3 regions of the Arthrobacter sp. KNU-44 genome follow, and region 2 is predicted to be linked to each of the others. Evidence: riboswitches for the same ligand, from Rfam matches in the RefSeq annotation. Region 2 holds a riboswitch; each other region holds the start of a gene.
What was found. Region 2 has a riboswitch for glycine ahead of gcvP (aminomethyl-transferring glycine dehydrogenase). Riboswitches for the same ligand answer to the same signal wherever they lie in the genome.
Positions count from the first base shown of each region.

Region 1: it holds a riboswitch for glycine, as region 2 does, so the genes downstream of both, gcvP (aminomethyl-transferring glycine dehydrogenase) here and gcvP (aminomethyl-transferring glycine dehydrogenase) in region 2, are expected to answer to the same signal.
Region 3: it holds a riboswitch for glycine, as region 2 does, so the genes downstream of both, lipA (lipoyl synthase) here and gcvP (aminomethyl-transferring glycine dehydrogenase) in region 2, are expected to answer to the same signal.

Region 1 covers NZ_JBPXNG010000002.1:1,233,377-1,243,215, forward strand. Annotated here, with positions in the region: gene glyA (serine hydroxymethyltransferase) at 1-842, opposite strand, end outside; gene gcvH (glycine cleavage system protein GcvH) at 839-1,222, opposite strand; gene gcvT (glycine cleavage system aminomethyltransferase GcvT) at 1,758-2,891, opposite strand; gene gcvP (aminomethyl-transferring glycine dehydrogenase) at 2,905-5,787, opposite strand; glycine riboswitch at 5,840-5,947, opposite strand; glycine riboswitch at 5,949-6,046, opposite strand; gene ACSVHC_RS06485 (TetR/AcrR family transcriptional regulator) at 6,294-6,842, opposite strand; gene ACSVHC_RS06490 (MFS transporter) at 6,925-8,466, shown strand; gene ACSVHC_RS06495 (sigma-70 family RNA polymerase sigma factor) at 8,474-9,307, opposite strand; gene ACSVHC_RS06500 (hypothetical protein) at 9,482-9,839, shown strand, end outside.
Region 2 covers NZ_JBPXNG010000002.1:2,287,231-2,297,069, reverse strand. Annotated here, with positions in the region: gene ACSVHC_RS11685 (FUSC family protein) at 1-345, opposite strand, end outside; gene glyA (serine hydroxymethyltransferase) at 551-1,888, opposite strand; gene gcvH (glycine cleavage system protein GcvH) at 1,885-2,268, opposite strand; gene gcvT (glycine cleavage system aminomethyltransferase GcvT) at 2,804-3,934, opposite strand; gene gcvP (aminomethyl-transferring glycine dehydrogenase) at 3,948-6,818, opposite strand; glycine riboswitch at 6,870-6,969, opposite strand; glycine riboswitch at 6,970-7,070, opposite strand; glycine riboswitch at 7,266-7,363, shown strand; glycine riboswitch at 7,365-7,473, shown strand; gene cycA (D-serine/D-alanine/glycine transporter) at 7,525-8,991, shown strand; gene ACSVHC_RS11655 (PucR family transcriptional regulator) at 9,027-9,839, opposite strand, start outside.
Region 3 covers NZ_JBPXNG010000002.1:2,620,397-2,630,235, reverse strand. Annotated here, with positions in the region: gene ACSVHC_RS13305 (M20 metallopeptidase family protein) at 1-623, shown strand, start outside; gene ACSVHC_RS13300 (MFS transporter) at 650-1,942, shown strand; gene ACSVHC_RS13295 (MFS transporter) at 2,025-3,311, opposite strand; gene trmB (tRNA (guanosine(46)-N7)-methyltransferase TrmB) at 3,414-4,337, shown strand; gene ACSVHC_RS13285 (hypothetical protein) at 4,354-4,833, opposite strand; gene ACSVHC_RS13280 (hypothetical protein) at 4,938-5,903, opposite strand; glycine riboswitch at 6,037-6,135, shown strand; glycine riboswitch at 6,137-6,240, shown strand; gene lipA (lipoyl synthase) at 6,290-7,315, shown strand; gene ACSVHC_RS13270 (methylenetetrahydrofolate reductase) at 7,332-8,144, shown strand; gene ACSVHC_RS13265 (anti-sigma factor family protein) at 8,180-8,896, opposite strand; gene ACSVHC_RS13260 (sigma-70 family RNA polymerase sigma factor) at 8,893-9,393, opposite strand; gene ACSVHC_RS13255 (COG4315 family predicted lipoprotein) at 9,548-9,839, shown strand, end outside.

The sequences.
Region 1 (9,839 bases), 1.1 Mb from region 2:
CCGCCCTGCTGGCCCGGGAAGACCGCGGAGTTGATCTTCTTGGCGATGTCGGCATCGTTGGAAAGGATGATCCCCCCGCGCGGACCCGCGAGGGTCTTGTGCGTCGTCGAGGTCGTCACGTGCGCGTGCGGGACCGGGGACGGGTGCAGCCCCGCGGCCACGAGGCCGGCGAAGTGCGCCATGTCCACCATGAGGTACGCGCCCACCAGGTCCGCGATCCGCCGGAACTCCGCGAAGTCCAGCTGCCGCGCATAGGCGGACCAGCCCGCCACGATCAGTGCCGGCTTGTGCTCCAGCGCCAGGCGCTCCACCTCGGCCATGTCGATCCGGTGGTCCTCTTCACGGACCTGGTACGGGATGACGTTGTACAGGCGGCCGGAGAAGTTGATCCGCATGCCGTGGGTCAGGTGACCGCCGTGGGCCAGGTTCAAGCCCATGATGGTGTCGCCCGGCTTGATCAGGGCGTGCATCACCGAGGCGTTCGCCTGCGCGCCGGAGTGCGGCTGCACGTTCGCGTACCCGGCACCGAAGAGGGCCTTCACCCGGTCGATCGCGAGCTGCTCGATGACGTCCACGTGCTCGCAGCCACCGTAGTAGCGCTTTCCCGGGTAGCCCTCGGCATACTTGTTCGTCAGCACCGAGCCCTGCGCCTGCATCACGGCCACCGCGGTGTGGTTCTCGGAGGCGATCATTTCCAGGCCCGACCGCTGGCGGTTCAGCTCATCGTCGATCTTCGCCGCGATCTCCGGATCCAGCACGGACAACACCGCGTCCAGGGACGGCGAAACGACCTGCTCGAACACAATGTTCTCGGTGCCCGCGGCCCCGGTCGCGGCGCTCACAGCTCGCCACCGTTCTTGGAAGCGTATTCCTCGGCGGAAAGCAGCGGACCGTCGGACTCGGCGGACACCTTGAAGAGCCAGCCCGCACCATACGGATCGTTGTTGATCAGCGCAGGATCGTCGACGACGGCGGAGTTCACTTCCGTGACCTCCCCCGTCACCGGGGAGTACAGGTCAGAGACGGACTTGGTGGACTCCACCTCGCCGCAGGTCTCCCCCGCAGTCACAGCGGAACCGACCTCGGGCAAGTCAACATACACGATGTCGCCGAGGGCATCGGTGGCCACGGCCGAGATACCGACAGACACAAGATTGCCGGCTTCGCGGGCAACCCACTCGTGCTCGTCGGAGTACTGGAGTTCAGGTGCAACTTTTGCCATGTTTTTTCCTTTGCGTTGGTCTAAGAAAACAGTTGTGGTCAGGTTACGCGGCGGGGGCCGCCATCCTCTGCGTGCTGCTCCTTCGTCGCTTTGACGCACGCTGCCGGATGCCGCTCCCCCACCGCTAGAGGCTTGTTCAGTTTTCGGGGCTCACCGTTCCGGAAAAGAACGCTGGCCCTTCGGGATTCAGTTATGGGCCCGTGGTTCCCGTGGGCCTCACCCTCGGCAGGTAGCTCATCCTCCATAAGCTAAACCGGAGGTGAGCTGAGCCGCAGGTGAGATGCAGGGCCCCATCGGGTGCCGGCATCCGGCAGCATGCGTCTAAGGGAGCGACACGTCCGCTCAGCGGGCGTCTTCGCGACCGAGCATGCAGAGGATGTCGGACCCGACGGGCTAAACGCAACCACGGTCACGCAACCCACCGGGAGCGTCACGTCCGCCCAGCGGGCGTCTTCGCGACCGAGCACGCGGAGGATTCTTCCGTCCCGCGGCTCCCAGCCACCCACCGAAGCCGACGGGCTTAAGGCGACACGGCCTACTTAACCCGCTTATAGAACGGCAGTGCGACAACCTCGAACGGTTCAGCCTTGCCGCGCAGGTCTACGTCCAGGGCCGTGCCTGGCTCGGCGTGTTCGACGTCGACATAGGCCAACGCCACGGGGTAGCCGAGGGTGGGGCTGGGCTGGCCGGAGGTGACTTCGCCGACCACTACGCCGTCCTTGAGGACCGGGTAGTGGCTGCGGCCGGCGCGGCGGCCCAGGCCCTTGAGGCCAACCAGCTTGCGGCCGCTGGTGGATCCGGCGCCCTCAGCCTTCAGGGCTTCGAGGGCGGCGCGGCCTACGAAGTCGCTTTCCTTGGCGAGCGAGACGACCGGGCCCAGGCCCGCCGAGAAGGGGTTGCCTTCGCGGGAGAGCTCGTTGCCGTAGAGCGGCATGCCGGCTTCGAGACGCAGGGAGTCACGCGAGGCCAGGCCGGCGGGGATCAGCTCGCCGTCTTGGGCAACTGCCGCGATTGCTTGCCACCGGGCGGCGGCGGCATCGTTGTCCACGAAGATTTCGAAGCCGTCCTCACCGGTGTAACCGGTGCGGGCGAGGAGCAGTTCCGTGATGCTCCCGGCAAAGGTGAAGGGCACCTCGACGGCGGCGTAGTACTTCAGCTCGGTGACCAGGGCGTGCTGTTCCGCCGGGACCAAACGCAGGAGGATTTCTTCCGCCTTGGGACCCTGGACGGCGATCAGCGAGGTCGCTGCGGAGGCGTCCTCGACGACGACGTCGAAGTTGGCAGCCCGCTGCGCCAGTGCCTCGGCAACAACCTTGGCGTTGCCGGCGTTTGGAACCACCAGGAACTTGGAATCGCCACGGCGGTAGGTGATGAGGTCGTCGATGATGCCGCCGTCTTCCTGGCAGATCAGCGAGTACTTGGCCTTGCCGATCGACATGGCGGAGATCTTGCCCACCAAGGCGTAGTCCAGGAAAGCGGCCGCGTCCGGGCCGCTGACCCAGACTTCGCCCATGTGGGAAAGGTCGAACAGGCCTGCGGACTGGCGGACGGCGTGGTGCTCGGCCAGTTCGGAGGAGTACTTCAGGGGCATCTGCCAGCCACCGAAATCGGTGAAGGAAGCGCCGAGCTTCTTGTGCTCTTCGTAGAGCGCAGTGTAGTTCTCAGTCATCGTGAGGAGTCCTTTAGTTCTCGAAGGCTTCGATCGGAGGGCAGGAGCAGACCAGGTTGCGGTCGCCTGCGGCGCCGTCGATGCGGCCGACGGGCGGGAAGTACTTGTCCTGCTTGAGGTGGACAGGGAAGACGGCCTGCTCGCGGGAGTACTCACGGTTCCAGTCCGAGGAGACGACGGCGGCCGCGGTGTGCGGTGCGTGGCGCAGCGGGCTGTTCTCCACCGTGAAGTCGCCGTTCGCGACCTGGTCGATTTCCTTGCGGATGGTGATCATGGCTTCGATGAATCGGTCGATCTCCCCGAGGTCCTCGGATTCGGTGGGCTCCACCATGAGGGTGCCCGCCACCGGGAACGCCAGGGTGGGAGCGTGGAAACCGTAGTCGATGAGGCGCTTGGCCACGTCCTCAGCAGTAACGCCGGTGCGAGCCGTCAGTTCGCGCAGGTCCAGGATGCACTCGTGGGCCACGAGCCCGCCTTCACCGGTGTAGAGAACGGGGAAGTACTCGTTGAGGCGCGAGGCGATGTAGTTCGCGGCAAGCAGCGCGGACTTGGTGGCCTCGGTCAGGCCTTCGCCGCCCATGAGCTTCACGTAGGCCCAGGAAATCGGCAGGACGCCGGCGGAGCCGTAACGCGAGGCGGAGATGGCCACGCCAGTCCCTGGCAAAGAAGCGCCGTCTTCGTGTGCTGCCTTGTTGGCGTCGCCGGGCATGAAGGGTGCAAGGTGCGCCTTGGCCGCGACCGGGCCAACGCCGGGTCCGCCGCCGCCGTGCGGGATGCAGAAGGTCTTGTGCAGGTTCAGGTGGGACACGTCGCCGCCGAACTTGCCCGGCTGGGCCAGGCCCACGAGCGCGTTGAGGTTGGCGCCGTCCACGTACACCTGGCCGCCGGCCGCGTGCACCGAGTCGCAGATTTCGCGGACGTCGGCGTCGTACACGCCGTGCGTGGACGGATAAGTGATCATGATGCAAGACAAAGCACGGCCGGTGGCGTCGATCTTGGCCTGCAGGTCCGCGTGGTCGATCGTGCCGTCGGCCGCGGTGGCCACCACGACCACTTTCATGCCGGCCAGCACTGCCGAGGCGGCGTTGGTGCCGTGGGCGGACGCCGGGATGAGGCAGACGTTGCGCTGGGCCTCGCCGCGGGAGTGGTGGTAGCCGCGGATGGCCAGCAGGCCCGCGAGTTCGCCCTGGGAACCGGCATTGGGCTGGATGGAGACCTGGTCGTAACCGGTGATCTCCGTCAGGTCAGCTTCCAGATCCTCGATCAGTTCGCGCCAGCCCTCGGTCTGGGAATCCGGGGCGAAGGGGTGGATCGAGGCGAATTCCGGCCAGGAGATGGCTTCCATCTCGGCGGTGGCGTTCAGCTTCATGGTGCACGAACCCAGCGGGATCATGGTGCGGTCCAGCGCCAGGTCGCGGTCCGACAGCTTGCGGATATAGCGCAGCAGCTGGGTTTCAGAACGGTGCGTGTTGAACACCGGGTGCTGCAGGTAGTCCGAAGTTCGCTCGACAGCGGCCTCCAGCGCGAAGCCCTCGCCGTCACCGGACACCGTCGCGCCGAAGGCGGCGACGACACCAAAAGCATCAAGGACGCCGCCGACGATTTCCTTTGTTGTGGTCTCATCGACGGAGACGCCGACAGTGTCCGCGTCGATGCCGCGCAGGTTGATGCCCTTGGCCTCGGCGGCAGAAACGATCCCCGCAGCCTTGCCCGGGACGCGGACGGTGACGGTGTCGAAGAAGCTGCGGTGCAGGACCTCAAGGCCCGCGGCCTTCAAGGACGCTGCCAGGGTGCGGGCGTGGTTGTGGGCCGTCTCGGCGATCGCCTTCAGGCCATCGGGGCCGTGGTACACGGCGTACATCGAGGACACGATGGCCAACAGGGCCTGCGCGGTGCAGATGTTGGACGTCGCCTTCTCGCGGCGGATGTGCTGCTCGCGGGTCTGCAGGGCGAGGCGGTAGGCGGGAGTGCCGGCGTCGTCCTTGGAAACGCCCACCAAGCGGCCCGGCATCGAGCGCTCGAGGCCCTTCTGGACAGCCATGTACGCGGCGTGCGGGCCGCCAAAGAACAGCGGAACGCCAAAGCGCTGGGTGGAGCCGACGGCGATGTCGGCACCCTGCTCACCCGGAGGCGTGATCAGGGTGAGGGCGAGGAGGTCCGCGGCGACGGTGACGAGGGCGCCGCGTTCCTTGGCGGCGGCAATCACGGCGGAGTGGTCGAACACCCGGCCGGAAACGCCCGGCTGCTGCAGCACGATGCCGTTGATGTCGCCGTCGGGCAGGCCCTGGGACAGGTCCGCGATCTCCACCTCAAAGCCGAGCGCCTCGGCGCGGCCCTTCACGATGGCGATGGTCTGCGGGAGACAGTCGGCGTCGAGGACGGTCTTGCCGTCATGGGCCGTCTTGTTCTTGTTGGCGCGGCGCATCATGAGGACTGCTTCGGCAACCGCGGTGGCTTCATCCAGCAGTGAGGCGTTGGCGATAGGCAGGCCCACGAGGTCCTGGACCATGGTCTGGAAGTTCAGCAGGGCTTCGAGGCGGCCCTGGGAAATTTCCGGCTGGTACGGCGTGTAGGCCGTGTACCAGGCCGGGGATTCGAGGATGTTGCGGCGGATCACCGGCGGAGTGACGGTGTCGTAGTAGCCCTGGCCGATCATCTGCACGGCCGTCTTGTTCTTGGCCGCCAGCTTGCGAAGTTCAGCCAGGACTTCCACCTCGCTGAGGGCGTTCTGGAGCGTCAGCGCGACGTCCTGGCGGATGTCATTGGGAACCGCGGTGTCTACGAGCGAATCGACACTGTCGTAGCCAACAGACTTGAGCATGATGTCAATGTCGGCTTGGCGGCGGGTGCCGATATGCCGGTCAACGAACGTAGTGGAGGTTGAACTAACCGTCACGAAGGAACTCCATAAATAAGGCGGCGCAGGGTGCGCCACAGCTAATCGGGTTCCTCCCCGCTCTGTATTGGACCTGAGAGTTTCCGCGAAACCGTGCTTGTGGCACTGTTCCGCTTGCACCGTCGGTGAGCGCGCGTCAGCGCGCTGCTTTCCAGAGTTGCCTTGCCGCGGCGGTGCGTGGGCCTGAGAGATTCCTGGGGAGGATTTGCTCCTACGGCGCCTGCATCACATGCCTGCAGGACTCTCCCGCCGCAGATCAAAGGCGTATTCAGTTATGTGAATGAGATCGTGGTTGCCGGTGACGGCTGCCACAACTCCCAATTGTCCTACGGACTGCCCGCGTCCGCAAATGTGGTCACCGCCCCCGCCCGACTTCCCCAACTAACTCGCACTAGATGTCGTTTTGGAGCCTCTAAACGACAACAACTGCGGGGGCCCACGCCGCCAGGGTTCCCTGGCCGAGCTTGCGAGGCGAGGGTGGCGGTGGGGACAGTTGGGCCGCACCCTCAGTCACGGAGGCGTTCGACGGCGGCCAGCAGCGCACCGACGTCGGCGCTCCTCGCGCTGGCCTTGACTTCCGTATCACCGGCGCCGCCTTCAAGCATTGCGTTGAAGTAAAGTCCATCGCCCATGTACCGGACCGCTTTGGCCATCTCGGGCCCCACTTCCTCGGCGAGCACATCGAGCCATTGTTGCTGGATCCCGGCGAAACGCCTGCGGGTTTCTTCATGGGCTACTTCCGCGAGCCGCGTGGCGGCCACGAACACCCGGTCCAACGGAGTATCCGCCCACAGGGAAGACTTGATGAAGAACGCGGCCGCACCTTCGGGGGCTGCCTTCATTGCCTCGATATCCAGAGCAGCCAGCCCGTCCATGCGTTCGAGCAAGGAGCTGATCATGGCTTCCTTGTTGGGGAAATGGTAGAGCAGGCCGCCCTTGGAGACGCCTGCGCGCTTGGCGACGGCGTCCAGGGTCGCAGCCCGCTCCCCCACCTCGATCAGGAGGGCTTCAAAGGCATCCAGGACAGCGTCCCGGGCAATAGGTTTTCGCGGCATGGTGTCCATCATCCCTTAGTTCGATGCGGCAGTTCGATGAGTCAGATTGAAACTATACCGTCCAGACGGTACAGTTATCTCCATGTTCACGCCGTCCACAACCCAGCACCCCCGCACCCCTTCGATCCAATCCGCCCCGTGGCGCGATTGGGCTGCCCTGGCACTCCTGATGTTCCCCGTGCTGCTGGTGGCTGTGGACAATACGGCGCTGACATTCGCCCTGCCGCAAATCGCCCGGTCCTTGGAAGTAGGGGGCGTGCAGCTGCTGTGGGTCGTCGACGCCTACCCGCTGGTGCTTGCAGCCCTATTGGTGTCCATGGGAAACCTGGGAGACCGGATCGGCCGTCGCCGCTTGCTGTTGATCGGCAGCACGGGCTTCGCCGCCGTTTCCGCGGCCACCGCCTTCGCGCCGTCGGCTAAATGGCTCATCGCCGGACGCGCCAGTATGGGCATCTTCGGAGCCATGCTCATGCCGTCCACGCTGTCCTTGATCCGCAACATCTTCCCGGACCCGAACCGCCGCCGGCTCGCCGTGGCAGTGTGGGCCGCAGGATTCTCCGGCGGCGCAGCCCTCGGGCCGATCTTCGGCGGTTGGCTCGTGGAGCACTTCTGGTGGGGTGCCGTGTTCCTGGTTGCGGTGCCATTGTTGCTGCCCCTGCTCGCCTTTGGCCCCTCCCTCATTCCCGAGTCCAAGGATCGCAACCCGGGCAAGCCGGACGTTCCCAGCGTTGTGCTGTCCATCCTGACCATGGCCCCCGTGGTTTATGGCATCAAAGAGGCCGCCGTACACGGTTTTGGCCCTGGACCCGCGGCCTTCATGGCGTTCGGCCTGGCCATGGGAATCGTCTTCGTCCGGAGGCAGGGCTCTTTGGCATCGCCCATGTTGGACGTACGGCTTTTCCGGAACAAGGTCTTCAGCACGGCCATCACGGCCAACGTCTTGTCCCTGTTCTCAATGACCGGCTTCATTTACTTCTTCGCGCAGCATTTGCAGCTCGTGGAAGGCCAATCCCCCATGCAGGCGGGGATCTCGATGGTTCCGGCGCTGCTGGCCACCATCGTGGCGGGCCTGGTGGTGGTTCCGCTGGTCAAGCGGATCCGCCCGGGCCTGGTGGTGGCATCGGGCTTGGCGCTGAGCGCAGTTGGATACCTCGTGGCCGCCCTGGGCAACCACAGCCAGGGTCCGGGGTACCTTTTGACGGCACTCCTACTGCTGGCCATCGGGGTTGGCTCGGCGGAGACCATCTCCAACGACCTGATCCTCGGCGCGGTTCCTGCCGACAAGGCGGGCGCTGCATCGGCGATCTCCGAAACGGGCTACGAGCTCGGTTCATTGCTGGGCACAGCCGTCCTTGGCTCCATCCTGACGGCGTCCTACCAACACCACTTGCTGCTTCCAGGCGAATTGTCCGGCCACGCGGCCGAACGCTCGCGGGAGACGCTCGCCGGAGCCGTGGACACCGCGGCAACGCTGCCCCAGCCTATGGGCGATGCCCTGACATCCGCCGCGCGTGCGGCGTTTGAATCCGGCGTCCACATCACGGCGGCGATCGGGCTGGTACTGATGGCGGGAGCGGCAGTCCTTGCCGCCGTCGTGCTCCGCCGCGTGCCGACCGCAAAGTAGGCGGAGTCTAGACCGCTCGGTTCAAGGCAGCATCTGCCGAGCTGAAACTACGGGTAATTCCGCCCAAAGTGGCGGTGGCGAGGGTCGACAGGTAGTCGTGCCGACGTCGGGCCGTAATGCGCGATTGGGGCTCAAAGGATTGTTCCGGATCGTCCGCGTAATGTGCGGAAAGTCCATCGCGCATGAGCCGGATGCCCTCGGCACGCTGTTGGGAGACCGCGGCGTGCGTGGAACCGAGTTCCTCAGCGAGTTCCTTGACTGTCCGCCCACCGAAGTAGATCTCCTCGACGACGTACCGCATCTTTTCCGGCAGGGCGTCGACGGCGGCGCGAAGGTACTTGAGGCGCTCATCGGCCAGGACCGAGTGCTCCGGGGAGATGGTGTCCGCGGCAACAGTGTCCACTGCGACGTCATCCAGCGGCGACAGGGTCCTTGCGGCATCGGCAAGGGCGGCTTCCACCACGCTACGTTCGACACCCAGGGCTGATGCGGTTTCGGCCACCGAAGGCGTGCGGCCAAGGACGCCGGACAGCGTCTCCTGGACCGACATGGTTTCCTTGATGCGCTTGCGCGCAGAGCGCGTGGCCCAGTCGCTGGCCCGCATCTCGTCCGCAAAGGCTCCGACGATCCGGCGGCGCGCAAAGGCGCCGAAGGGGACTCCGAGGTTCGGATCGAAGGAATCGGCAGACGTTATCAACGCCACGGACCCTACCGACGCGAAATCGTCGCGCGACAAATGAGAAGCTCTCGCGCAGAGCTCCGACACCAAATAGCCAACGAGCGGCAAGTGCTGCAGCACCAACTCGTTGCGTTCTTCGCGATTCAAAATTAGTCCCCCCATGAGACCTGTTTATTGAGTTGCCAAGCCTGATTCCAAGGCTTCATGGGCGAGCTGCTGAGACGATGCAACGTGCCGAAGATTACACGGAACAGACATGTATTCAGTGAACATACCATCTGAAAAATAACAATGCGTGTACGCTCATGAAAAAGATACAAAAGAGGCCTCGGATTCATGTTCGCAGGCCAAACCGGGGAGTGGGGAACCGTGGGGGCGGATGAGCTATCGGCGATGCTGTGGCGCGAGCGGAGACAGCTGGAACTGCTGTTGTACCGGCTCGAAACACAGTTGCTGCACGTTCGGGCAGGCAACTGGCATTGGTTGAAATTCACTGCCGCTGACGTGGAAAAGGTCCTGGAAAACCTTCGGTTCGACACCCTTGCCCGGAACATCGAGTCGTCGGCCCTGGCCATCGAATGGCGCTTGTCGGCCAATGCCACGCTGCCGATGATCGCTTCAGTGGCCCCGCCCGGAATCTGGCCGGAACTGCTTCATGATCACCACCGTGAGCTGGTCTCGGTGCTCAATCAAG
Region 2 (9,839 bases):
CGCAGTAACCACGGAGCAAAATGCGGCAACCAACGTGGTGCCAAGCGTGAGGATCCACACGTACGCGCCAGAGCCCTGTCCAAACCTGGCGGTCAGTGTGGCGAGCAGGATGATGCCCAGGAGCAGCGAACCGGCCCGGAGCTGGCTTCGAAAACGGTGGCGGTGGGGCTCGTTGCGGCCATAGATATTCGTGAACGCGGCAAAGCTGGCGAAAACCACAAGGTCCAGCCGTCCGAACAGCACGAGGGTGATCAACGGCAGGAAGACGCCCGCTGCGCAGCGCACAGCCGGGTGATGGTCCTTGTTCCCGGGACCGATCCTGAACATCTCTGCCAGGGCGTTCAACGGATTGCCTGCCTCTGCTTGCTTCTTTTGAGCGCTGTAGTGCTCAACTAATACTGCCCGACGGCGGCATTGGCATCCGTTACGAGCTTACGTCGGGCGGCTCAAGGTAGACCGATCAGCTTCCGTTGAATGGAAAGAGGATGCCGGTCCCGACGGGCCGTTGGTTCCGACACGCTGGCCGGACCCAACGGCCCAAAAGAGAGCCTCAGCTGAGGTTCGCGACGCCGGGGTAAAGCGGGTGCGCGGCGGCGAGTGCCTCCACGCGGTGACGCAGGCCGGAGAGGTCCGCGCCGGCGTCGGCGATCAGTGCCTCGGCGATGATGTCCGCAACCTCGCGGAACGCCGCTTCACCGAAACCGCGGGTGGCCAGTGCCGGGGTGCCGATCCGCAGGCCGGAGGTGACCATCGGCGGGCGCGGGTCGAAGGGAACCGCGTTGCGGTTCACGGTGATCTCGATCGCTGCGAGGCGGTCTTCGGCCTGCTGGCCGTCGAGTTCGCAGTGGCGCAGGTCCACGAGCACCAGGTGCACGTCGGTGCCGCCGGAAATCACGGAGATCCCCTTGGCCGTGACGTCGTCCTGGACGAGGCGTTCGGCCAGGATCCGGGCACCGGCCAGCACACGCTCCTGGCGTTCCTTGAACTCTTCCGAGCCGGCGATCTTGAAGGCCACGGCCTTGCCGGCGATCACGTGCTCCAACGGGCCGCCCTGCTGGCCCGGGAAGACCGCGGAGTTGATCTTCTTGGCGATGTCGGCATCGTTGGAAAGGATGATCCCCCCGCGCGGACCCGCGAGGGTCTTGTGCGTCGTCGACGTCGTCACGTGCGCGTGCGGGACCGGGGACGGGTGCAGCCCCGCGGCCACGAGGCCGGCGAAGTGCGCCATGTCCACCATGAGGTACGCGCCCACCAGGTCCGCGATCCGCCGGAACTCCGCGAAGTCCAGCTGCCGCGCATAGGCGGACCAGCCCGCCACGATCAGCGCCGGCTTGTGCTCCAGCGCCAGGCGCTCCACCTCGGCCATGTCGATCCGGTGGTCCTCTTCACGGACCTGGTACGGGACCACGTTGTACAGGCGGCCGGAGAAGTTGATCCGCATGCCGTGGGTCAGGTGACCGCCGTGGGCCAGGTTCAAGCCCATGATGGTGTCGCCCGGCTTGATCAGGGCGTGCATCACCGAAGCGTTCGCCTGCGCGCCGGAGTGCGGCTGCACGTTCGCGTACCCGGCACCGAAGAGGGCCTTCACCCGGTCGATCGCGAGCTGCTCGATGACGTCCACGTGCTCGCAGCCACCGTAGTAGCGCTTTCCCGGGTAGCCCTCGGCATACTTGTTCGTCAGCACCGAACCCTGCGCCTGCATCACGGCCACCGCGGTGTGGTTCTCGGAGGCGATCATTTCCAGGCCCGACCGCTGGCGGTTCAGCTCATCGTCGATCTTCGCCGCGATCTCCGGATCCAGCACGGACAACACCGCGTCCAGGGACGGCGAAACGACCTGCTCGAACACAATGTTCTCGGTGCCCGCGGCCCCGGTCGCGGCGCTCACAGCTCGCCACCGTTCTTGGAAGCGTATTCCTCGGCGGAAAGCAGCGGACCGTCGGACTCGGCGGCGACCTTGAAGAGCCAGCCCGCACCATACGGATCGTTGTTGATCAGCGCAGGATCGTCGACGACGGCGGAGTTCACTTCCGTGACCTCCCCCGTCACCGGGGAGTACAGGTCAGAGACGGACTTGGTGGACTCCACCTCGCCGCAGGTCTCCCCCGCAGTCACAGCGGAACCAACCTCGGGCAAGTCAACATACACGATGTCGCCGAGGGCATCGGTGGCCACGGCGGAGATGCCGACGGACACAAGATTGCCGGCTTCGCGGGCAACCCACTCGTGCTCGTCGGAGTACTGGAGTTCAGGTGCAACTTTTGCCATGTTTTTTCCTTTGCGTTGGTCTAAGAAAACAGTTGTGGTCAGGTTACGCGGCGGGGGCCGCCATCCTCTGCGTGCTGCTCCTTCGTCGCTTTGACGCACGCTGCCGGATGCCGCTCCCCCACCGCTAGAGGCTTGTTCAGTTTTCGGGGCTCACCGTTCCGGAAAAGAACGCTGGCCCTTCGGGATTCAGTTATGGGCCCGTGGTTCCCGTGGGCCTCACCCTCGGCAGGTAGCTCATCCTCCATAAGCTAAACCGGAGGTGAGCTGAGCCGCAGGTGAGATGCAGGGCCCCATCGGGTGCCGGCATCCGGCAGCATGCGTCTAAGGGAGCGACACGTCCGCTCAGCGGGCGTCTTCGCGACCGAGCATGCAGAGGATGTCGGACCCGACGGGCTAAACGCAACCACGGTCACGCAACCCACCGGGAGCGTCACGTCCGCCCAGCGGGCGTCTTCGCGACCGAGCACGCGGAGGATTCTTCCGTCCCGCGGCTCCCAGCCACCCACCGAAGCCGACGGGCTTAAGGCGACACGGCCTACTTAACCCGCTTATAGAACGGCAGTGCGACAACCTCGAACGGTTCAGCCTTGCCGCGCAGGTCTACGTCCAGGGCCGTGCCTGGCTCGGCGTGTTCGACGTCGACATAGGCCAACGCCACGGGGTAGCCGAGGGTGGGGCTGGGCTGGCCGGAGGTGACTTCGCCGACCACTACGCCGTCCTTGAGGACCGGGTAGTGGCTGCGGCCGGCGCGGCGGCCCAGGCCCTTGAGGCCAACCAGCTTGCGGCCGCTGGTGGATCCGGCGCCCTCAGCCTTCAGGGCTTCGAGGGCGGCGCGGCCTACGAAGTCGCTTTCCTTGGCGAGCGAGACGACCGGGCCCAGGCCCGCCGAGAAGGGGTTGCCTTCGCGGGAGAGCTCGTTGCCGTAGAGCGGCATGCCGGCTTCGAGACGCAGGGAGTCACGCGAGGCCAGGCCGGCGGGGATCAGCTCGCCGTCTTGGGCAACTGCCGCGATTGCTTGCCACAGGGCGGCGGCATCGTTGTCCACGAAGATTTCGAAGCCGTCCTCACCGGTGTAACCGGTGCGGGCGAGGAGCAGTTCCGTGATGCTCCCGGCAAAGGTGAAGGGCACCTCGACGGCGGCGTAGTACTTCAGCTCGGTGACCAGGGCGTGCTGTTCCGCCGGGACCAAACGCAGGAGGATTTCTTCCGCCTTGGGACCCTGGACGGCGATCAGCGAGGTCGCTGCGGAGGCGTCCTCGACGACGACGTCGAAGTTGGCAGCCCGCTGCGCCAGTGCCTCGGCAACAACCTTGGCGTTGCCGGCGTTTGGAACCACCAGGAACTTGGAATCGCCACGGCGGTAGGTGATGAGGTCGTCGATGATGCCGCCGTCTTCCTGGCAGATCAGCGAGTACTTGGCCTTGCCGATCGACATGGCGGAGATCTTGCCCACCAAGGCGTAGTCCAGGAAAGCGGCCGCGTCCGGGCCGCTGACCCAGACTTCGCCCATGTGGGAAAGGTCGAACAGGCCTGCGGACTGGCGGACGGCGTGGTGCTCGGCCAGTTCGGAGGAGTACTTCAGGGGCATCTGCCAGCCACCGAAATCGGTGAAGGAAGCGCCGAGCTTCTTGTGCTCTTCGTAGAGCGCAGTGTAGTTCTCAGTCATCGTGAGGAGTCCTTTAGTTCTCGAAGGCTTCGATCGGAGGGCAGGAGCAGACCAGGTTGCGGTCGCCTGCGGCGCCGTCGATGCGGCCGACGGGCGGGAAGTACTTGTCCTGCTTGAGGTGGACAGGGAAGACGGCCTGCTCGCGGGAGTACTCACGGTTCCAGTCCGAGGAGACGACGGCGGCCGCGGTGTGCGGTGCGTGGCGCAGCGGGCTGTTCTCCACCGTGAAGTCGCCGTTCGCGACCTGGTCGATTTCCTTGCGGATGGTGATCATGGCTTCGATGAATCGGTCGATCTCCCCGAGGTCCTCGGATTCGGTGGGCTCCACCATGAGGGTGCCCGCCACCGGGAACGCCAGGGTGGGAGCGTGGAAACCGTAGTCGATGAGGCGCTTGGCCACGTCCTCAGCAGTAACGCCGGTGCGAGCCGTCAGTTCGCGCAGGTCCAGGATGCACTCGTGGGCCACGAGCCCGCCTTCACCGGTGTAGAGAACGGGGAAGTACTCGTTGAGGCGCGAGGCGATGTAGTTCGCGGCAAGCAGCGCGGACTTGGTGGCCTCGGTCAGGCCTTCGCCGCCCATGAGCTTCACGTAGGCCCAGGAAATCGGCAGGACGCCGGCGGAGCCGTAACGCGAGGCGGAGATGGCCACGCCAGTCCCTGGCAAAGAAGCGCCGTCTTCGTGTGCTGCCTTGTTCGCATCGCCGGGCATGAAGGGTGCAAGGTGCGCCTTGGCCGCGACCGGGCCAACACCGGGTCCGCCGCCGCCGTGCGGGATGCAGAAGGTCTTGTGCAGGTTCAGGTGGGACACGTCGCCCCCGAACTTGCCCGGCTGGGCCAGGCCCACGAGCGCGTTGAGGTTGGCGCCGTCCACGTACACCTGGCCGCCGGCCGCGTGCACCGAGTCGCAGATTTCGCGGACGTCGGCGTCGTACACGCCGTGCGTGGACGGATAAGTGATCATGATGCAAGACAAAGCACGGCCGGTGGCGTCGATCTTGGCCTGCAGGTCCGCGTGGTCGATGGTGCCGTCGGCCGCGGTGGCCACCACGACCACTTTCATGCCGGCCAGCACTGCCGAGGCGGCGTTGGTGCCGTGGGCGGACGCCGGGATGAGGCAGACGTTGCGCTGGGCCTCGCCGCGGGAGTGGTGGTAGCCGCGGATGGCCAGCAGGCCCGCGAGTTCGCCCTGGGAACCGGCGTTGGGCTGGATGGAGACCTGGTCGTACCCGGTGATCTCCGTCAGGTCAGCTTCCAGATCTTCGATCAGTTCGCGCCAGCCCTCGGTCTGGGAATCCGGGGCGAAGGGGTGGATCGAGGCGAATTCCGGCCAGGAGATGGCTTCCATCTCGGCGGTGGCGTTCAGCTTCATGGTGCACGAACCCAGCGGGATCATGGTGCGGTCCAGCGCCAGGTCGCGGTCCGACAGCTTGCGGATGTAGCGCAGCAGCTGGGTTTCGGAACGGTGCGTGTTGAACACCGGGTGCTGCAGGAAATCAGAACTGCGGACCACGGCCTCCGGCAACTCGAAGCCGGAAGCGGTCTTCAAGGGACCGGCGCCAAAGGCGACGGCCACTGCGGACAGCACTTCCGACGTCGTGGTTTCGTCAACGGAGACGCCCACAGTGTCGGCGTCGATGATCCGCAGATTGATGCCCCGCGCTTCGGCGGCGGCGATGACCTTCCCGGCCTTGCCGGGGACGCGGACGGTGACGGTGTCGAAGAAGGAATCGGAGACGAGTTCGCGGCCGGCGACTTTGAGCGCGGTGGCGAGCGTGCGGGCGTGGTTGTGGGCCGTCTCGGCGATCGCCTTCAGGCCATCGGGGCCGTGGTAGACGGCGTACATCGAGGACACGATGGCCAACAGGGCCTGCGCGGTGCAGATGTTGGACGTCGCCTTCTCGCGGCGGATGTGCTGCTCGCGGGTCTGGAGGGCGAGGCGGTAGGCGGGAGTGCCGGCGTCGTCCTTGGAAACGCCCACCAAGCGGCCCGGCATCGAGCGCTCGAGGCCCTTCTGGACAGCCATGTACGCGGCGTGCGGGCCGCCGAAGAACAGCGGTACGCCAAAGCGCTGAGTGGAGCCGACGGCGATGTCAGCACCCTGCTCACCCGGAGGCGTGATCAGCGTGAGCGCGAGGAGGTCCGCCGCCACGGTGACGAGGGCGCCGCGTTCCTTGGCGGCGGCAATCACGGCGGAGTGGTCGAACACCCGGCCGGAAACGCCCGGCTGCTGCAGCACGATGCCGTTGATGTCGCCGTCGGGCAGGCCCTGGGACAGGTCAGCGATCTCCACCTCGAAGCCCAGCGCCTCGGCGCGGCCCTTCACGATGGCGATGGTCTGCGGGAGGCATTCGGCGTCGAGGACGGTCTTGCCCGCAGAGGCGGACTTGTTGGCCCTCCGCATGAGCAATACGGCCTCGGCGACGGCGGTGGCTTCGTCCAGCAGGGACGCGTTGGCCACCGGCAATGCCGTGAGGTCCTGGACCATGGTCTGGAAGTTCAGCAGGGCTTCGAGGCGGCCCTGGGAGATTTCCGGCTGGTAGGGCGTGTAGGCCGTGTACCAGGCCGGGGATTCGAGGATGTTGCGGCGGATCACCGGCGGAGTGACGGTGTCGTAATAGCCCTGGCCGATCATCTGCACGGCCGTCTTGTTCTTGGCCGCCAGCTTGCGAAGTTCAGCCAGGACTTCCACCTCGCTGAGGGCGTCGGTGCCGTGCTTGGACAGCCTAAGTGCAACATCCTGGCGGATGGAATCGGGGACAGCGACATCCACCAGGCCGTCAACGGAGTCGTAGCCGACAGCTTTGAGCATGATGCCAACATCGATTTGCCGTCGTGCGCCGATGTGTCGGTCTGCGAAAGCGGTGGGGGTTGATTGAACAGTCAAAAGGAACTCCAAGGTAGGGCCGACCGCAATGGCACGGCTTCGGTTTGGGTTCCTCCCCGCTCTGTATCGGACCTGAGAGATTCCGCAGGCTTGGTTGCCTGCTTGCACCGTCGGTGAGCCGGACCGAAGCCTGGCTGCTTTCCAGAGTTGCCTCGCCGCAGCGGTACGGGGGCCTGAGAGATTCCTGGGGAGGATTTGCTCCTACGGCGCCTGCCCGGTTGATGACTGGGAGGACTCTCCCGCCACGGTTCGAAAGGCATATTCAGATTTGGGGTGATTCGGCTCACACCATACACACAATGTCAACGCAGGGGCAACATCAGGTATCGGAAATAGCCGTCGGCAGAGGATCATCAATCGAGGAGATCACGAAGCATAGCCGGAGTTGACATTCCTTGGTGACCTATCCCACACTGAGTCGGGCATCACCCAAACTGAATACGCTGATGATCTGCGGCGGGAGAGTCCTGCCGGTACATTCTGCAGTCGCCGTAGGAGCAAATCCTCCCCAGGAAACTCTCAGGCCCCCGTACCGCCGCGGCAAGGCAACTCTGGAAAGCAGCCCGGGAACTCCGGGCTCACCGACGGTGCAAAGCGGAACCATGCGAAAGCACGGGGCCGCGGAATCTCTCAGGTCCAATACAGAGCGGGGAGGAACCCCGAATCATCGTGGCACGCTAATGCCACTTGAACGATGGAGTTCCTCATGACGATTCATCACCCGCCCGCCATAGCTAGTGAAACACCCCATCTTGATCGGCAGCTCAGCAACCGGCACATCCAGCTGATTGCGATCGGCGGCGCCATCGGCACAGGCCTCTTCATGGGTTCCGGAAAGACCATCTCCGCGGCCGGCCCGTCCGTGATCTTCGTGTACATGATCATCGGCTTCATGCTGTTCTTCGTCATGCGCGCCATGGGCGAACTGCTGCTGTCCAACCTGCACTACAAATCCTTCAGCGACTTTGCCGCAGACCTTCTGGGTCCGTGGGCAGGTTTCTTCACCGGCTGGACCTACTGGTTCTGCTGGGTGATCACCGGCATCGCGGACGTCATTGCCATTGCGGGCTACTCAAAGGAGCTCTGGCCGAGCCTCCCGCTGTGGATCCCGGGCCTGGCCACTATCGCGATCCTGCTGCTGCTGAACCTGACCACGGTGAAGGCCTTCGGCGAGACAGAATTCTGGTTCGCCCTCATCAAAATCATCGCGATTGCAGCACTGATCGTTGTAGGGCTGTTCATGATCTTCAGCGGGTTCCAGTCCGAGGCCGGACCGGCAAGCCTCACCAACCTCTGGAGCCACGGCGGCTTCTTCCCCCACGAATTCATGGGCTTCGTGGCCGGCTTCCAGATCGCGGTCTTCGCATTCGTGGGCATTGAGCTAGTGGGCACCACTGCGGCAGAGGCCAAGGACCCGGAGAAGAACCTGCCCAGAGCGATCAACTCCATCCCGGTGCGAGTGCTCCTGTTCTACGTGGGCGCCCTCATCATCCTGATGTCCGTCACTCCTTGGACCCAGTTCGCCGCCGGCCACAGCCCATTCATCGCCATGTTCTCCCTGGCTGGGCTCGGCGCAGCCGCCACCGTGGTCAACCTGGTGGTGCTGAGCTCGGCCATGTCCTCGGCCAACTCCGGCATCTACTCGACCTCGCGCATGGTGTACGGCCTAGCCCAGGAGGGCGACGCCCCGGCCCTTTTCAGCGGCCTGTCCCGGCGGAAGGTTCCCCGCAACGCCCTGTTCCTCTCCTGCGTGCTGCTGCTCTCCGGCGTCGTCCTGATGTACGCGGGACAGGACGTCGGCAAGGCCTTTGACATGGTCACCACCGTGTCGGCCGTCTGCTTCGTCTTCGTCTGGTCCATCATCCTGGCCAGCTACATCGCATTCCGTCGTCGTCGCCCGCAGCTGCACATCGCGTCCACGTTCAAGATGCCCGGCGGCATCGTGATGGTGTGGGTGGTCTTCGCGTTCTTCGCGTTTGTGCTCTGGACGCTGACCACCCAGTCGGACACGCTGACGGCACTGCTGGTCACGCCGGCCTGGTTCATCATGCTCGGTGTCGCGTGGTTCTTCCTGCGCCGCCGTCCAGCCCACCTGGCCCGCTACGCGAGGTTCCAGGACGAGCTCCAGTCGGACCAGGATGCCGCAGACGTGCCCCTCCGCGCGGGCGCCTAGGCGGACAATGACAACCACCTCTGCGGGGTGGGGGTTCACTTATGCATGGCCTCATGTATCTGGAGCGCAAACCAAAGCTGGGCCAACGTGGATGTTTCGGTCATGTCGAGCCCCGTCAACTCGCTGATTTTCCGGATGCGGTAAATGATGGTTTGTCGATGGGCGAAGAGCGCCGCGGCAGTCTTTTGCCACGACCTCTGGGCGTCCAGGTAGGTTTTCAAAGTCACGATGAGATCGCCTTCCTGGCTCTGTTCATACGTGAAGATCGGGCCGAGCAGCCGCTGAACCAACGCCGCCCCCTCCTCGAAACTGGTGAGCCCCAGCCACGAGGGCCCCTCGGCGTAACGGGACAGGTTTACGGCATTGCCTTTCGCTGAACCGAGCGCCCACAGCGATTCCTGCAGTGCTCGTTGGATGCCACCCGCAGACGTAGGGGAGCTGATGCCAATCCGAACCTCGGGCCCTGCGCAGTGGATCAATACGTCATCGGCCACCGCTGCTGATATCGCCACATGAAGTGTGTTGAAACGCCTCAGGCAAGCGGCCTGAAGGCCGTGACGCCACAGTTCGACGTGAATGTTCGCCAGCCGCTCGCCGTCGTCGTCCCCTATCGAAACAACCACCAAATTCTGCGCCGGAACATCAAGAGCGGCGAGCCTGACCTCCAGTTCCGCGAGCCCGAGACGTCCATCGAACGCCTGCAAGAGGAATTCGCCCGCCAGGCGATGCCGGCCTTCCAAGGACAGGGCCGACCGTGAGAGTTCCAGCCCCAGCACCGTTGCCGCATGCAGAAGCACGACGGCGTCAGGGTGCGGATCGCTTTTCGGCAGCACCACCAGCACCGCATT
Region 3 (9,839 bases), 330 kb from region 2:
TGGGTGCCGGTGGGCACGGTTCGGCGCCCCATTCGGCCAAGGATCCCGTCACGGCAGCGGCAGAAATGGTGACTGCGCTGCAGGTCATGATCACGCGGCAGTTCAACATGTTCGATCCCGTAGTCCTGACCGTGGGAGTGCTGCAGGCCGGCACCAAGCGCAACATCATCCCCGAATCTGCCCGATTCGAAGCCACCATCCGCACTTTCTCGGAAGCCTCCCGCGAGCGGATGATGACCTCCATCCCGCAGCTCCTCAAGGGCATCGCCTCCGCGCACGGCCTGGAGGTGGACGTCGACTACCGCGGCGAATACCCCATGACCGTCACTGACGAGGACGAGACCCACACCGCCGAGAACGTCATCTCCGGCATGTTCGGCGATTCGCGACTCTCCCGCTGGGCCACGCCCATCAGTGGCTCGGAGGATTTCTCCCGGGTTCTGGCCGAAGTTCCGGGAACCTTCGTGGGCCTCAGCGCAGTGCCGCGGAGCGTGGACCACACCACCTCAGCGTTCAATCACTCCCCGTACGCCACGTTCGACGACGGCGTCCTCTCCGATGGTGCGGCGCTCTACGCAGAGCTCGCGGTCTCCCGCATCGCCACCCTCGCCGCCGGCAACTAACCATCAACCCAGCCTTGGAGCAAGATATGACCGCCACCGTTGGCACTTCAGCCACAGTCCAGGTTCACAAATCCCATCTGCGAACCCTCATCGGCACCGGCATCGGCAACGCCGTCGAATGGTACGACTGGGCCATCTACGCCACGTTCTCGCCTTTCATCGCCAGTGCGCTCTTCAGCAGTGCCGACCCCACGTCCGCGGTCCTCTCCACCCTGGCGATCTTCGCCGTCGGATTCGTGGCCCGGCCGTTCGGCGGCTTCGTCTTCGGTTGGATCGGCGACAGGATCGGCCGCAAGACGTCCATGACGTTCGCCGTCGGCCTCGCGGCTGTCGGCAGCCTGCTGATCGGTATCGCGCCGACATTCCAGGCGGTCGGAGCCTTGGCTTCCGTCATGCTCCTGGTGGCCCGCCTCATCCAGGGCCTCGCCCACGGTGGCGAGCTGCCGTCGTCGCAAACGTACCTGTCCGAAATGGCACCCAAGGAAAAGCGCGGCTTCTGGGCAACGCTTATCTACACCTCCGGCACCGCCGGCATTCTGGCCGGAACCCTGCTGGGCGCCATCCTGACCGGTGTGCTGAGCAAGGCCGACATGAACGCCTGGGGCTGGCGCGTCCCGTTCCTGGTGGGCGGCGCCCTAGGCGTCTACGCCTTGGTCATGCGGGCCAAGATGAAGGAGACCGAGGCATTCGAAGCCGAGGTGCCCACGGAAAAGCGCGAGCCCATGTGGCCGCAGATCGTCAAGTACCGCAAGCAGGCCCTTCAGGTTATCGGGCTGACCGTTGGCCTCACCGTTGTCTACTACATCTGGGGCGTCGTGGCGCCGAGCTACGCGGCCAGCACACTCAAGATGGACCGTGGAGCAGCCCTGTGGGCCGGCGTCATCGGCAACATCGCGTTCATTGCGTCGCTCCCGTTCTGGGGCAAGCTGTCCGACCGCATCGGCCGCAAGCCCGTGCTGATCATGAGCTCTGCAGGTGCGGCTTTGCTGCACTTCCCGATGACGTGGCTCCTGAAGGATTCGCCCTGGCAGCTGGCCGTTTCGATGTCTGTGATGTTGTTCTTCATTGCCGGCAGCGCCTCGATTGTCCCTGCCGTGTACGCCGAGCTGTTCCCGACCAAGATCCGCACCGTCGGTGTCGGCGTCCCGTACTCCATTTGCGTTGCGGTCTTCGGTGGCACGGCCCCGTACCTGCAGACGTGGCTCGGCAGCATCGGCCAGGCCAATATGTTCAACGTGTACGCCGTGATCCTGCTGGCCATCGGAATCGCGTTCGCCTTCATGATCCCGGAAACCAAGGGCAAGGACCTGACGCACTAAACTCCCCCCGCTTGAACCCAACTGACTCGCAGTTGTTGTCGTTTAGAGCCCTCAAAACGACAACAACTGCGAGCTAGTTGGGCTAGCCGACGTAGCGGTTCCGGCCCGCGCGGAAGCCGAAGAAGGCCGCGAGGGATCCCACCACGAGGAACAGGATGCCGGCCGCCGCGAATCCGCCGGTCGCTTGGTGCAACTGGCCGACCATCAGGGTTCCCGTGGAGCCCAAGCCATAGCCGACGCCCTGCATCATGCCGGAAAGGTGCGCCGCGGTATGGGAATCGCGGGTACGCAGCATGATCATGGTCAACGCCACGGCCGTGAGGCTCCCTTGGCCCAGGCCCAACAGCCCGGTCCACACCCAGATCAGGTCCGTGGGGCCGAAAATACTCAAGGCGAAGCCGCCGCCGGTCATGAGCGCCACCACGGTGTTGATGACTCGCTGGTCCTTGAAACGTGCCGCGAGCCCAGGAGCGATGAACGAACCAAGCATCTGCAGCACAATCGACACGGACACGATCAAACCGGCCGTCCCGCCGTCGATCCCACGATCACGCAGGATCGGCGCCAACCAGGCGAACACGCTGAAGGACATCATCGCTTGCAACACCATGAAGATGGTGACTTGCCAGGCGACGACGGAACGCCAGACGTTCGTACCGCCGTCGGCCGCGCTGTGCCGGACGGGATGCTGGCGGATCGCGAGCGGCAGGAAAAGCAAGAGTACGACGGCGGCGGGCAGCGCCCAGAACCACAGCGCCGAGGTCCAGTGCCCGGCCGCGGTAAAGACGGGATAGGTGAAACCGGCGCCAAGCGCGGCAGACGCGCAAATCGCCGTCGTATATAGCCCGCCCATGAGCCCAAGGCGATGCGGGAAGTCACGCTTGACTACGCCGGGCAGCAGTACGTTGCATAGCGCGATCGCGGCGCCGCACGCCGCGGTACCGGCAAGGAGGGCCGGTAAGTGCCCGGCGCCGGCGAGGTCCACAGGACGGAGCAGCAGCCCCGCTGTCAGCACTGCCATCGCGCCGAGCAATACTCTCTCGGCACCGAATCGGCGGGCCAGGATCGGCGCCAGCGGCGCGAAGACGCCCAACAAGGTCACCGGCACAGTGGTGAGAACCACCACCGCCCAGCCCGGCAGCCCGGCGTCGGCGGTGACTTCCGGAAGGACTGCCGAAAAACTCGAAAAAACCGTCCGCAGATTCAGGCCGATGAGCACCAGGCAGATCCCCAGGAAGACGAGTCCGCCGCGCGTCTTGACCTGCGTGGGCTCGGCGGCGGGAAGCTCGTCGATCTCGGCGTCGACGAGGATCTCGGGGACGCCGGGGTGCGGCTTGGTGTTCTTGGGGGAGCCTGAAGCGGGGGTCACCAACCCATTCTGGCAGTCACACCCGTGCAGGGCGGCCTCGTGACGGGGTCGTACGCAAGTTCCGCCGCGGGCGTTTGGTCCTGCAACGGTATTCTGGAGGAGATGAGTGAAACCCCAGATTCCCCCGAAACACCGCAGTCTTCGCGCCCCGTGACCCCGGGCAGCCAGGCCTCCTTCGGCACCTATGGTGGCCGGCCGGTCAGTTTCGTGCGCCGCGGGACGCGCCTTCAGGGGCGCCGCCAAGCAGCGTGGGAAGAGCACTCGGACCGCTGGGCCATCCAGGTTCCGCGGCATGTCGCCAACACATCCGTGCACCCGGACTACGTGTTCGACGCCGAAGCCGAGTTTGGGCGCAAAGCACCGCTGATCGTCGAAATCGGTTCGGGACTCGGCGACGCCGTATGCCACGCGGCAGAAGAGAACCCGGACAAGGACTTCCTCGCAGTGGAGGTCTACACCCCAGGCCTGGCCAACACCATGATCAAGATCAACAGTCGCGGACTCAGCAACGTCCGCGTCGTGGAAGCCAACGCCCCCGAGGTCCTGGCCACCATGCTCCCCGCGGGCTCGGTCAGCGAGCTCTGGGTCTTCTTCCCGGACCCGTGGCACAAATCCCGGCACCACAAACGCCGCCTTATCCAGCCCGCGTTCGCCGAACTCGCTGCGCGGTCCCTCGGGAAGGGTGGCCTGTGGCGGATCGCCACAGATTGGTCCAACTACGCCATCCACGTCCGCGAGGTCCTTGCAGGCTCTACCGAGTTTGAGAACGTGCACGACGGCGAGCGGACCGGCGCAGACAGCCCCCTCACCCAAGTGTGGGAATCCGGCGTCGAATCCATGGTGGGCGGGGCCCCCGTCAAGGAAGGCCGCGCACCGGTCAGCACCGAGCACACCGGCCCCAACGAGGGAGTGGATCACATGGGCGGATGGGCTCCGCGCTTCGATGGCCGCATCCGCACGAGTTTCGAAAACAAGGCCCACGAGGCCGGACGCATGATCTTCGACCTTAGCTATCGCAGGATCTAACCAGGGGTGGAAGCGGTTATTTCGGGAAGAGCTCCGCGTTGATCGAGGCGGACGCCACGATCCCCTCGAGTGTTGCCTGTGCCGTATTCCAGCTCGACGAAGGCGCCTCCAGCGTCATCAAATAGGCCTCGTGGGGAGCAACCGTGATTGCCATGATCTCGACGGTTTCGCCGTCGCTGGGGGTGGCCGCCGTCATGAAACGCAGCACCGGGACCTGTTCGTACGGGCCGAAGGTCTGCTGGGTGGCCGTCGGCGCGAACAGCGCGCCCGTGTCGAGGTTGGCGATCAGCTTGTCGGCCGTGGGCGCCGCCGTGTTCGGCACCGCGGTCAGCCTCGGCCCGGCCGGGGTCTGGGCAGTCAGGTCCGCTTCCGTCCCGGCCAGCACGATCCCGCCGAGGGTGGGCAGTACCCGGTTCGCCCACCCCGCCGGCGGGGTCAGGGTGAGCCCTGCGCTTTGCGGCGGCCCTGATCTCGTTACCTGGGAAGAGGGAGGCATCACCTGAGAAGAATTGGGGGAACTAGGCCGGGGCCCCTGGCAGGCCGCGAGGGCCACTGACGTTGCTGTGAAAGCGACGAGGACGACGAGGATCCGGCACGGAGTCACGACGCCGCCCCCTTGGTGACCGCGAAGTCCCGTCCCAGGAGGTAGAGCAGCAGGCGACGGCCCGCCAACAGCGCTGATGCACGTGCAGCAGCATCCGGACCGGTAACCCCGTTGTAAGCCATGCGCAGGATGATGGGCATGCATGCCCGGACGCCCGGGAACCTGGGCCTCCCATCCGAGCCGTCCGACGACGCCAGCAGACCGGCTTGGAAGACCAGGGCATTGGCGACGTCGTCGTTCTTCGAGAAGAGCCCCCTGAAGGCGCCTTCAATCGCTTGGGCGCCGCTGGTATTCAGACCTTCCGTAGCGGGCACGCTAGTGTGCCCGGTGCTCTCCAGGGCTTGGAGGATGGCCGCTTCCGCCGCGGCCTCATTCGAGTCGGTCGAGGCGGGCGAGCTGGTCGACGTGGGCGAGCCGGTTGGCGTCGCCGCGCTGGTGGGCGTCACCGAGCCGGTGGGCGTCGCGGTGGCTCCGGCACAGGCCTTGGTCGGGCCACCGGTAGCGGTCCATGTGGCGTGGCTGGAGGGATTGGCAACGTCGTGGGTCGTCCCGGTCAGCGTCCCGGCCGAGATGGTGGCCTCGTACTCGCCTTCGAGGGTGGAGCCGTTGGCGCGCTGGGCGTTCCACACCACGATCACGTCGACGTGGTCGCCGGTAACGTTTCCGGTGAAGGTCCCGCTGAGGCTGGTGTCGCCGGCAGTGCCGCTCACCTGGTTGCCGTTCTGTTGGAAGGTGAACGTTAAGGTCCGGGAGCCGCCCTGGACCGTCGTCCAAGTACCGCTGATGTCCCAGCAGGGCGTGGCCGCAAGAACCGGGGAAGCGGTACTGATGCCGCAAAACAAGACTGCCAGCACCGACAGGGCGGCGAGGACCTTCGGTGCGGCTCGACCCGAATTGTGCATCGAAATGCGGAGGGGAGCTGTTGAGGTTCCTGCCATGGCGTCGACCTTTTCGACGGTCATCCGGCAAGGATGTCGGATTCCTTGGCGCCAAGGTACATCAGCCAACGTCAGGAATCAATGACTCAGCTCTTTGCGTGCCGCACAGGCACCGGATACCATGTGAGACGTGTCACCGAAAGGTGGCACGCGCTTATGATCTGCGGCGGGAGAGCCCTGCCGGTACGTTTCAGCAGGCGCCGTAGGAGCAAATCCTCCCCAGGAATCTCTCAGGCCCATGTACCGCCGCGGCAAGGCAACTCTGGAAAGCAGCCCGGGCAACCGGACTCACCGACGGTGCAAGCGTCCAGCCGCGAGGCGGCAACGCGGAAACTCTCAGGTCCAATACAGAGCGGGGAGGAACCGAATCATCGTGGTGCGTCCGCGCCACCTGAATTATGGAGTTCCTCATGACCCTGGCACCTGAAGGCCGTAAGCTGCTGCGCGTTGAACAGCGCAACAAAGCCGTCCCGGTCGAACGCAAACCCGAGTGGATCAAGGCCAAGGTCCAGATGGGCCCGGAATTCGTGGGCCTGAAGAACCTCGTGAAAAAAGAAGGCCTGCACACCGTCTGCGAGGAAGCCGGCTGCCCGAACATCTTCGAGTGCTGGGAAGACAAGGAAGCGACCTTCCTGATCGGCGGCTCCGAATGCACCCGCCGCTGCGACTTCTGCCAGATCGACACCGGCAAACCCTCCCCCGTGGACATGTTCGAACCCACCAAGGTCGCCCGCTCCGTCCAGGCCATGGCCCTGCGCTACGCCACCGTCACCGGCGTCGCCCGCGACGACCTGGAAGACGAAGGCGTCTGGCTCTACGCCGAAACCGTCCGCAAGATCCACGAACTGAACCCCGGCACCGGCGTCGAACTGCTCATCCCCGACTTCTCCGGCAAACCCGAACACATCCAAGCGATCTGCGACTCCGCCCCCGAGGTCTTCGCGCACAACGTCGAAACCGTGCCCCGGATCTTCAAACGCATCCGCCCCGCGTTCCGCTACGACCGCTCCCTGGACGTCATCACCCAGGGCCGGGCCGCCGGCATGGTCACCAAATCCAACCTGATCCTGGGCATGGGCGAAACCCGCGAAGAGATCTCCGAAGTCATGACCGACCTGCACGCCGCAGGGTGCGACCTGATCACCATCACCCAGTACCTGCGCCCCTCCGAACGGCACCTGCCCGTGGACCGCTGGGTCAAACCCCAGGAATTCGTCGACCTCGCCACCGAAGCCGAGGAAATCGGCTTCCTCGGCGTCATGTCCGGCCCCCTGGTCCGCTCCTCCTACCGCGCCGGACGCCTCTGGGCCACCGCGATGCGCAAGAAAGGCCGCGAAATCCCTGCCCACCTCGCCCACATCGCCGAAGGCATCCAGGACTCCGGCACCACCCGCCAGGAAGCCCGCACCCTCCTCGCACACCACGCGACGGCCTGATCGGCAAGGAGCCAGCATGTTCCCCACCCGGATTGAAATCATTCCCTCAGACGGAATCGTTGAGAAAGTCCAGGCCGCAGTGCCGCTTTCCACAACGCTCACAGTCACCTGCTTGCCCCATCACGGCATCGCGCGGACCATGGAGGCTTCCGTCAAGCTCAGCCTCCTGGGCTACAACGTGATTCCGCACGTCTCGGCGCGCGGGCTGGAGCACAGGGCGCAGCTTTCCGGCATCCTCCGGGACTGCGGGGCCGTCGGGATCACGGAGGTCTTCGCCATCGGTGGAGACGGACCTCTTGGTGCCGGCCCCTACCGATCGAGCCTTCCCCTCTTGGCGGACATCGCCGAGTACACCGGTGGCACCATCACAGCGGGCATCGCCGGTTACCCCGAGGGGCATCCTTCCGTGAGCGGGCTGGACTTGCTGGACGCACTGTTGGCCAAACAACACCTGGCGACGCACGTTGTCACGCAGATGTGCTTCTCCACCCCGACGATCCTCGACTACTCAGCACTCCTGCGCCGGGAAGGCGTCGAGCTTCCCGTATGGGCTGGGATTGCCGGGGCAGTTCCCCGGACCAAACTGCTGGCCCTGGCAACCCAGATCGGCGTCGGGACATCCCTGAAGTTCCTCAGCAATAAAGGAACCCTCGCCCGCAAGCTTCTCGGCGGAGACAAGTACTCACCGCAAGGCCTGGTTTCCGAACTCACTGCGCACCCGGACGGCGTCGCGGGAATACATCTCTACAGTTTCAACCGACTGGACATGCCCACCTGGGAGCGAAACGACCTGCCCGATCCTGAAGCCAGCGAACCTGCGTCCGCCTGACCGCTCACCGCTGACCACCTAGGTCCTGGGGACCCCTAGCTCCCCGGGACCGAAATCACGGCGACGGTCTTCTGGTTGTCATCGCGCAGTTCCACGCCCGAAATCCCGGCAAGCTGGACCGGCGTCGCGCCCGTGACCTTGATGTGGCCGCTGGACGTCGCGGTCCAACCGCAGGCCATTTCTTCCGTGCCGTCGCGACCCTTGACCCACAGGTACATCGTGCCTTGCGGCGGCATGCTGCGGCCTTCCAGTTGCAGCTCGGTTCCCCACGCCTTCCTGACGAGCCCCACAGTGAGCTGCAGGCCGTTGTCCGTCTGCACCGAGTAGCTGGCGTCAGGTTTAGGTGGCTGGTTCAACACCGGCCCGGCCAGTATGCCCAAGCCAAGGCAAGCGGCGGCCACGGCACCCACCAGAGCCGCCCACCGGCGTCGCGATTTCCGTCGCCGTGCTGCCATTTTCAAGAGAATCGGCTGCGGGAGCCTTTCCGAAAAAGCCCCCATTAGTGAGCGAGCGTCGGAAGCAGCGGGCGGAACTGCAGCGGAGGGCTCGACGGCGGGCCGCCCGGCGGCGAGCGCGACGGCGTCGGGCACGGGGACGGCGTCGAGGAGGGCCGGAAGGCTCTCCAGCTCCCCCAGCTCGAGCCGGCAATCAGCGCAGCGTGCCAAGTGCTCCTCGAAAACCCGGGCCTCGGCAGGTTCGAGGCCGCCGAGCAAGTAGGCGCCCAGCAATTGGTGAAGTCCGGTTTCGTTCACCGCTGCACCCCCATTTCATCGAGAATCGTGCGAAGCGCCCTGACGGCGTAGAAGGCCCGGGATTTCACCGTGCCGCTGGGGATGTTGAGCCTCAGCGCGGCCTCGTTCACCGTGAAACGTTCGTAATGCAGGGCTACCAGAACCTCCCGGTGTTCGGTGCTGAGCCGCAGGAGCGCCTCCTCCATGAGGACCCGGTTGAGGAGCTCGTCCACCCGCTCGGTGGCCTCCTCCGGGTCCGCCATGTCGCGTTCGGCAGCCTCTGCCGGGCGCCGCTGGGCCTTGCGGTAGTTGTCGATGATGACATTGCGGGCAGTGCGGAACAAATAGCTGCGCAGGCTGCCGGTGATCTGCGGGGCGTGTTGCCACACGCGAAGGATGGTTTCCTGCACCACGTCCTCAGCCAAGTGCGCATCCGGCGTGCAGCTCAGAACGAAGCGGCGCAGCGCTGTGCCGTGGTCGCGATAAATCGCGGCCACCACATCCTCGTCGAGCGGCATCGGCGCCTCCTTGGTGCTCGGCTTCCCCTTCTCCTGCGATACGACGTGCCCGCCACGAAAAAGGTTCAAGCCCCCTGAACCATTCTTCACCTGGCGGCGTCGTACGGGTTAGCTTCCGGCACGTCCACGGCCGGTGCAAGCGAAGGAGCAAACCATGAAGAAGCAACTCGGCACCGGGCTCGGCATTCTTGCTCTGGCCATCGCCCTCACTGGCTGTGGAGGAAGCCCCGGCTCGTCTTCCACGTCCTCGAGCGCCACCAGCCCCAGTTCCGCGGCGTCGGCGAGTTCAAGCGCTCCGGCGTCGAGCACTCCTGCTGGAGCGGCGGAACTGAAGACGGCGTCGTCGAGCGTCGGCGAGAGAGTGGTTGCTGCGAACGGCAAGAGCGTCTACTTCTTCGCGAAGGACGTCAAGGGTTCCGGCAAGAGCGCTTGCACCGGCGGCTGCG